Regions from separate parts of the Paraglaciecola aestuariivivens genome, predicted to be linked through region 1. Evidence: predicted binding sites of a transcription regulator. Region 1 holds the regulator's gene; the other holds the start of a gene.

Region 1 (4,567 bases):
GGCGCTACGATGAGTATAGCTCTGATGATGTACCAAACTTAAACTCTAACTTCCAAGGTCGTTACGGCTTTGCTAACACAGCAAATGTTGATGGATTGTCATTATTACAACCTCGTATTGGCTTTAATTGGGCTGCGGCTGATAACCTAGAAGTACGTGGTGGTATGGGACGTTACTCAGGTGGTAACCCTAATGTTTGGATTTCAAATGCTTACTCTAATGATGGTGTAACTAACATTGGTGTGCGTGAAAGAGAAATTGAAAACTTTGATACTTTGTTTAACACTGAGTTAACTGGTCAAGGTCGTCCAATTTATGATATCCCTCAAGCGATGTTTGATGCAGTTGCTAATACCTCACCTACAGCAGGTGATGGTGGCGTAAATGCAACCGATCCAAACTTCAAGCTTCCTCACGAATGGAAATATGCTTTAGGCGCTACTTATCTTACTGAAGATGATTATGTAATTAGTGCTGATTTAATGTTCACCAGAAAAGTAAACTCAGCCATGGTGACTGATTTAAGTTTGACTGATTCAGGTGATAATGCACCAGATGGTCGTCCAATCTATGAGTCTAATGGTCGTTTTGATGGTAATGACTTATTGTTAACTAATGTTAAAGGTTCTGACGGTGAGTCACGCGTATTATCGTTAGCTGTGAGCAAAGAGTATGACTTTGGTTTAGATGCAACTTTAGCTTACGCTTACACACGTTCTACAGACGTAAGCCCAATGACTAGCTCTACTGCTGGTTCTAACCACAGAAACGTGGCTACTTCTAGTTTGAACAATCCAGGTGTTGCTACGTCTAACTATGAAATTCGTCATCGCTTAACTATGAAGTTAGGATATGCACGTGAGTTTTTTGATGGACTTAACACCCGTTTCAGCCTATTTGGTACTGCTAACGAAGGTAAGCCAATTTCTTACTCATTTGATGATGCAAGCGATATGTTCAGAGATTCAAATGACTACAGAAGTTTAATCTATATCCCAACTGAGAATGACTCTAAAGTGGTATACGCTGATGGCTTTGATAAAGCGGCATTTGATCAGTTTATCGCTGACAATGACCTAACTCGTGGCAGCATCATGGGTCGTAACTCTCACTCAGCTGACTGGTGGGTGAAGTTTGACTTACGTGTGTCTCAAGAGCTTCCAGCTTTCTACGAAGGTCATAAAGCAAGTGCTTACTTTGTAGTTGAGAACTTTGGTAACTTACTAAATGATGATTGGGGCGTTTATCGTCAAGGCTCATTTGTTGCAGATGACGTAATTTCTGCTTCAATCAATGACCAAAATCAATACGTTTATGAAGAATTTAACGATGCCGAGCAAGGCGTAAACCGCGGTGCTTCTCTTTGGGAAATCCGTTTCGGTGTTAAATACAAGTTCTAAAAGTTGATAAATAAAGTGCCAAAGCCGACTCTTTTGAGTCGGCTTTTTTATTTGTATGAATTAGTTAAGTAAATTAGAGAGAATGCATGAAATTAGTTAGCTTCGGATTAGTAGGATTGTTATTAATGACGGCATGTAAAGCACAAAAGGAAACCAGCACAGTTCGCATAGCCACCTTTAATGTCAGTATGGAAGCTAGCAATTATGTAGCACCCAAAGCCGAGGTAACAGGTAACGAATTGCATCAACAGCTTAGTACTGCCGATAATGCACAAATTAAAAATATTGCTGAAATTATCCAAAGGGTAAGGCCAGATATTTTGTTATTAAATGAATTTGATTATTTGCCAAGTAATCAAGCGGATATCAAACACTTTACACAACATTATTTACAGCAAAGTCAAAATGGCCAAGCACCCATTGAATATCCTTATGTGTATACAAATGAAGTGAATACTGGGATAGATTCTGGGCTAGACTTAGATAAAGACGGTATTGCTTCAGGCAGTAAAGGTGATGCTTTTGGTTTTGGCTTTTTTGCTGGTCACTATGGCATGTTAGTGCTTAGCCAATATCCTATTCATATTGAGCAAGTCCGCAGCTTTCAACGTTTTTTATGGAAAGATATGCCTAACAATTTGTTGAGCACAATTAAACAAGCAGACGGACAAGACTATTATTCTTCAGAGGCTCAGAATATTTTACGCTTGTCTTCAAAGTCTCATTGGGATCTGCCAATTCAAATAGGCAACCAAGTTTTGCATTTATTAGCCAGTCATCCTACGCCCCCAGTTTTTGATGGCCCAGAAGATAGAAATGGAAAACGCAATCACGATGAAATTCGCTTTTGGCACGATTATATTTCTGGTCCTGATGAATCAAGTTATATCTATGATGATCAGGGTAAAACAGGTGGCTTGGCTGATTCACCCTTTGTTATTGTGGGTGACTTAAATGCCTCAATACATGATGGCGATGCTTATAAGACTGGGATCTCGGCTTTATTGGCGCATAAGTTAGTGAACAATCAAGTGCAGCCAAAAAGTGTTGGGGGCAAAGAAAACCGCCCCGAAAACCCTAATGCAGCGACTCATACTGCAGCCTGGGGGATGCGCGCTGACTATGTCTTGCCATCAAATGATTTAACAGTAAAAAACGCTGGAGTGTTTTGGCCAAGCAAAACTGACGCTTTATTTAGATTGGTCAAAGACCGTAGCAGTTCATCAGATCATCGTTTAGTGTGGGTCGATATAACGCTAGCCAATTAGTCTAAAGCCTAATCTGTAGTTACACATTTTCAAAAAGCGCTTCGACTCGCTTACGGGTTTCTTCGATAGTGTTAATGTCGGCGGGGGCAATAAAAATAGTGTCATCGCCGGCTATAGTACCTAACACCCCATCTTTAATACCTAATGAATCAAGTAGCCTAGCTATTAGCTGGGCTGCGCCTGGACTAGTGCGAATGATCACCATTACATTGTTATGAACTATGTCTAATACTAATTGTTTTAACGGACTTTTTGCGGTTGGCATGCCAAGTTCTGGCGGCAAACAATAAACCATATCGCCCCGGGCATTGCGCGTACGTACTGCGCCAAACTTACTTAGCATTCGGGATACTTTAGACTGACTGATATTGTCAAACTGCTGTAACTTAAGCGCGTTAACAATATCACCCTGAGAACCAAAACTTTCCGTTTTTAAAATATCTTTAAATGCTTTAATTAATGCGTCTTGTTTTGGAGTGGCCATATTTTTGCGTGTTTAAGTTTGAATAGGGGTATTTTGCCGCATTGCCTGCAGTTAAGCAATTTACCCGCGCTAGAATGGCTAAGTTTGAATAGAAAATATATCTTAAAACTTAGCCGCCTATTAAAAAGTATCAGACCCTAGTATAATTCGGCGGTTGTAAATTTTTTAGACTATTACACCCCCTTAATTGTTGATTATAAAGCAGAAGCTTTTCACAGGAGAGAATCATGAAAATAGCCGTTTTAGGTGCAGCCGGTGGGATCGGTCAAGCGTTATCATTATTGTTAAAAACGCAATTACCTGCAGGTTCGGAGTTATCTTTGTATGACGTAGCGCCAGTGGTACCAGGGGTAGCAGTTGACCTAAGCCACATACCTACAGATGTTAAAGTGCAAGGTTATGGTAAAGATGATTTAGCCGATGCCTTAACAGGTTGTGACATTGTGCTTATCCCTGCTGGTGTGCCTCGTAAACCAGGTATGGATCGTTCTGACTTATTTAATATTAATGCTGGCATAGTGAAAAACCTAGTTGACGCCATTGCCGACAATTGCCCAGAAGCTTGTACTTGTATTATTACTAACCCAGTTAATACTACAGTCGCCATTGCTGCAGAAGCATTAAAAGCCAAAGGCGTGTACAACAAAAATAAATTGTTTGGTGTAACTACACTAGACGTTATTCGTGCTGAGACTTTTGTCGGTAACCTTAAAGGTCTTAACCCAGAAAACGTACATGTTCCTGTTATTGGTGGCCACTCTGGTACTACAATTTTGCCTTTATTGTCGCAAGTTGAAGGGGTTGAATTCACCGACGAAGAAATTGCCAGCTTAACCACTCGTATCCAAAATGCCGGTACCGAAGTAGTAGAAGCAAAAGCCGGTGGCGGATCAGCTACTTTGTCTATGGGTCAAGCAGCAGCACGTTTTTGTTTGTCTTTAGTAGACGCTATGCGTGGTGAAAATGTAGTGGAATATACCTATGTTGAAACCAACAGCGATGATGCAGCCTTTTTCTCTCACCCAGTTCGTTTAGGTAAAAATGGCGTAGAAGAAATTCTGCCATACGGTACTCTTAGCAAGTTTGAAGAAGATGCCAAAGATGCCATGTTAGACGGTTTACGTGGTGATATTAAAATGGGTGTTGACTTTGTAAATGGCTAGATATGCATTTGCGTATCTCGCTTTAAGCTTAAGTTAACCCCAAAGCCCCTTAATAGCATCTATTAAGGGGCTTTTTTTTTTCTTGTAGGATTTTATTAAGCTGCCGCTATTGGGCGATTAGGCACGGTTTTGTTGGTCTGAATTGGACGAGTAGGGCGCGCTTGTTTGGCAAACTCATTGGCCAATCGACTGCCTTTTTGTGGCTCGTTTAACTGAGTGTGCTGTAATCTAAGCTTAGGTAATTTAGCTTGA
Region 2 (4,567 bases), on a different contig from region 1:
TAGTAAAGGCAGCAGTGCCTTTCTAAAGCGAATTGTTTTTTTCATAAAGGTAGTTCCCTGTTCTTTTTCTAATTTGACCAACCTTTAGGTCAGCCAAGTGGGCATCAATTAGTTTTTTCTGCAACTTAGATTCGACTAAAAAGTTACGCAGTTAGTGTGGGTAAAAGATTGGGGAAGTTGAATAGTTCTTTAGTACTGTGAAAAACCAAGAAGATGCTAAATGCCAGAACAACTCTAGATTTAATTTAAAAGTTGAGCATTTTAGCAGCAATTTCAATGATAGTAGAATTAGGTTAACAACCGTCTACATGGCTAACATAGCCATTAACCTAACTCTCTTTAGCCTAGTACTGGAGCATAATTTATTAGAAAACAGGTACTTCAGGTTGATAACTTCCCTCAGTAAAAAGCGGCGAAGTGATAATCATATCTGCGGTTGCTATGTTACAAGCAACGGGTAAATTCCATACAGAGCACAATCTTAATAAAGCTTTTACATCAGGATCATGAGGCGCAGGGTTTAACGGATCCCAAAAAAACACTAAACAATCTAGTTTTTGCTCAGCAATCAAGGCACCTATTTGTTGGTCTCCGCCTAAAGGCCCGCTATGAAAACGGTGTACATCTAAATTTAATTCTTTTTGTAAAATGCCACCTGTAGTGCCCGTTGCCACAAGTTTGTGCTTACTTAGCTCAGTTTTGTGTTTTAACGACCATTTCACCAGATCAGGTTTTTTATGATCATGTGCCACCAAAGCTATGGTTTTTTGCATCTAAAACGCCCTCTTTTGTTTCAACTTAACGATAAAATAAACAGCTTAAAAACTCATATACAAGTTACAGACACACCTTAGTGATCATTTGTGTTAAAACCTGCACTGTGGGATTGATATAATCCAAACACATAAACTCATCTGGCTGATGTGCTTGTTCTATACTGCCAGGCCCTAATACTATAGTGTCACAGCCGAGTAGATTGATAAATGGTGCTTCAGTGGCATAGTTGGCGCTTTTAGGCTTTTTCCCTGTTAATTGTTCGGCTAAGGCTAATATATTCTGCTCATCTTCACAGGCAAAGGCCGGGGCAATGGGGTACATCAAATCTAAACTCAAGCGGTTTGGATATTTGGTTTTTATTGGAGCTAAGGCCTCGTCTATTAGGGCTAAAGCTTGCTGCTCACTAATTTCGGGCACCAAGCGCAAATCAAAATTTAACTGACAATGACCACAAATACGATTTTCTGAATCTCCACCATGAATGTGCCCTAGATTCATAGTGGCATAAGGCACACTAAAAGCGGGATCATGCACTTTGTTTTTTAGCTGTTCTTGTAAGTCCATTAACTGGCCAATGGCTTGATAAACAATTTCAATGGCATTCACGCCTTTTGCTGGATCACTAGAATGCCCAGATTGCCCTTGAATTTGTAAACTCTGGGCTATATGGCCTTTATGTTTATAAATTGGGATCAATTCGGTTGGCTCACCAATAATAGCCATGTCGGGTTTAATCAGTTGCTGCTCGGCAAAAAAACGCGCGCCAGCCATAGAAGTTTCTTCGTCAGCGGTAGCCAAAATATATAAAGGCTTAGTTAATTTTTGCAAAGGAATGGCCTTTAAAGCTTCGAGTATAAAAGCAAAAAAACCTTTCATATCACAGCTGCCTAAGCCAAACAGTTTATTATCTTTTTGTTGTAATAAAAAAGGATCAGATTGCCATCGGCCTTCATCAAAAGGCACAGTATCTGAATGACCGCAGAGTAATAATCCCCCTTCACCACTGCCTATTTTGGCTAAAAGATTAAATTTATTTCTAGAATCAGGCACTGCTTGAATAGTTATTTCAAAACCAAAATCTGAAAACCAGTTTGATAAGAGCTCAATTAGCGGCTGATTTGATTGATCAACTTTTGGGTCGAAGGCACTGATAGATGGCGATTTAATGATTGAGCCATAGGCTTCTAAGAAAGATAAATTTGGCATAAACACCTTAAAAAATAATTATTCACTTTTATTGCATAAATATATAACACGTGGCATGCTATATCCATCAAAAACAAATTTAACTTATATGTGTTTAATCGGCACAACTTGGATAGCGACTTTTAAACTTTATGTACAAAAATTTATTACCAGTTATTTCCCTGTCTAGCTTCGCCAGTGTGTATTATCGACAAAGGTCGATTCTGTAGCGTATAGCTCACTCTTTGCATTATCCCAAGTATTTTGCAAAGAGTGCTTTTTTTCTCCTATCTTTTTTAACTTTACCTTTTTACTTATTCCACCTTTAGGGAACGATGAGATGATCAAAACTTGCATAATTGGGGCCAGTGGCTACACGGGCGCAGAATTAGCAGCTTTGGTAGAACAACATAGTGGCTTTGAATTAGCGGCGATTTTTGTATCTAGTCATAGCGAGGATGCTGGCAAGAGTTTAGGCGATCTGCACCCTCAATTTTTTAATCGCTTAAATTTAACTTTACAGCCTATTGATGAAAATAACCTAGCGCAACTGGCCAAAAGTTTTGATCTGATATTTTTAGCTACGCCCCATCAGGCGAGTCACGATTGGATGCCAGCCTTAACTAGCGACAAGGCGATTGTGATGGATTTGTCTGGTGCATTTCGCTTAAAAAACCCACAAACTTTTGCTCAATATTACGGCTTTGAGCATAAAGCTGCAGAGCTATTAAGCCAAGCTGTGTATGGCTTAGCAGAGTGGCATCAAGCTGACATAACACAAGCCAAACTTGTGGCTGTACCTGGTTGTTATCCCACTGCCTCACTAACAGCTTTAAAACCTTTACAGGAAGCAAATATTTTAGATCCTGCATTTAGACCAATTATTCATGCGGTGTCGGGCGTTACCGGTGCAGGCAGAAAAGCTTCACTTACCAACAGCTTTTCTGAAGTTAGTTTGCAAGCTTATGGTGTGTTAGGGCACAGACATCAGCCAGAAATTTCTGACTATTTAGGGACCGAAGTAATTTTTACCCCGCACTTAGGCAATTTTAAACGTGGAATATTAGCCACCATAACCATTAAAGTGGCCAAGCAAGTCAATGCTTCTCAGATTGCTGAAGCCTATCAAAATGCTTATCAGAACAGTGCGATTGTGCGTTTAAGAAACACTTGGCCTAAAGTCGATGACGTAGTAGGAACAGCCTATTGTGATCTGTTTTGGAAGTTTGATCCCAATAACGGTTATTTGGTGGTCAGCAGCGCTATTGATAACTTGTTAAAAGGTGCGGCTTCTCAGGCCATGCAATGCGCAAATTTAAGATTTGGGTTTAAATCAGAATGTGAATTGGTGACGTCATGAGTGCGAATAAAAAAGTTTATGTAATAAAAGTCGGCGGCGCTTTTATGCAATCTGGCGCAGAGGCGCTTAAGTTTTTAAGCACCCTTAAAGAGCTGCAGCAACACTTTACCTTAGTCTTGGTGCATGGTGGCGGCGCCATAGTAGAAGATTTGCTTAGTGCGTTAAAATTACCTACCCAAAAAATTGACGGTTTGCGGGTCACACCTAAAGAACATATGCCATATATAGTTGGTGCCTTAGCTGGCACCGCAAACAAAGAATTATGTGCATTAGCTTTATCAGCAGGGCTAACCCCTGTGGGTTTAAGCCTTCTAGATGGAAAAATGTGCATTGCCAAAACCATTAACCAACAACTTGGTGCAGTCGGCACAGTTGAGCCTGGTGACCCTAACCTTTTAACAGCAATTGCAAGCAGTCAAATGTTAGCCATCATTAGTTCTATTGGGGCAGATCAACAAGGTAATTTGTTAAACATCAATGCCGATCAAGCCGCCACCGCTATTGCCCAATTATTAGACGCGGAATTGTTATTGTTATCCGATGTACCTGGGGTATTAGATGCCAACAAACAACTTATTCAAAGCCTTAGTCATCAACAAATTCTAAAGCTAACCCAGGACAATATCATTAAAGATGGCATGGTAGTAAAAGTACAAGCCGCACAACAGGCGGCCAATAGTTTAGGTCGAAGTGTGACCATTGCCAGTTGGAAAGACAGCAACACTTTATTAGGTTTATCTCAAGGAAAACATCTAGGCAGCACCATATTGCCAGACTCTTTTCCTGCAATAGAAAAGGAATCAGCATGAAACAAGATCTTCTGTCATTTAAAGACTGGAGCAAACCCCAGCTAGAAGCGCTAATTAAGTTAGCCACTCAAATTAAACAACAGCCAGCTGACTATAAAAATGCCCTAGATGGATTATCTATTGTGGCCTTGTTTGAAAAGCCTTCTCTAAGAACTCGTGTAAGTTTCGATATTGGCATCAACAAACTGGGTGGTCACATGGTGTATTTAGATTGCCAAGCCAATCAATTAGTTGGCCGCGAAGATACACATGATATGGGCGCAAACTTAGCTTGTTGGGCAGACGCCATAGTGGCTCGGGTTTATGCACATAGTACCCTTGAACAACTAGCCGAATCAGCCAAAGTACCAGTAATCAATGCGCTTTGTGATCTTTATCATCCTTGCCAAGCTTTGGCTGACTATTTAACTATTAGCGAACACTATCAAGATTTAAG

Evidence for each region. Region 1 encodes ArgR, which controls arginine synthesis, uptake and breakdown. Its sites were predicted from a motif close to ANTGAATANNTATTCANT; they were not measured.
Region 2: a site for ArgR is predicted at 2,014-2,031, ahead of argC (N-acetyl-gamma-glutamyl-phosphate reductase). Genes of this name have one in related genera too.

The regions. Positions count from the first base shown of each region.
Region 1 covers NZ_JBRKBA010000008.1:36,385-40,951, reverse strand. Annotated here, with positions in the region: gene ACVCDT_RS12535 (TonB-dependent receptor) at 1-1,400, shown strand, start outside; gene ACVCDT_RS12530 (endonuclease/exonuclease/phosphatase family protein) at 1,487-2,668, shown strand; gene argR (transcriptional regulator ArgR) at 2,688-3,152, opposite strand; gene mdh (malate dehydrogenase) at 3,380-4,315, shown strand; gene ACVCDT_RS12515 (DUF2726 domain-containing protein) at 4,411-4,567, opposite strand, start outside.
Region 2 covers NZ_JBRKBA010000001.1:24,773-29,339, forward strand. Annotated here, with positions in the region: gene ACVCDT_RS00155 (TonB-dependent receptor domain-containing protein) at 1-45, opposite strand, end outside; gene ACVCDT_RS00160 (methylglyoxal synthase) at 366-773, opposite strand; gene argE (acetylornithine deacetylase) at 838-1,983, opposite strand; gene argC (N-acetyl-gamma-glutamyl-phosphate reductase) at 2,303-3,322, shown strand; gene argB (acetylglutamate kinase) at 3,319-4,131, shown strand; gene ACVCDT_RS00180 (ornithine carbamoyltransferase) at 4,128-4,567, shown strand, end outside.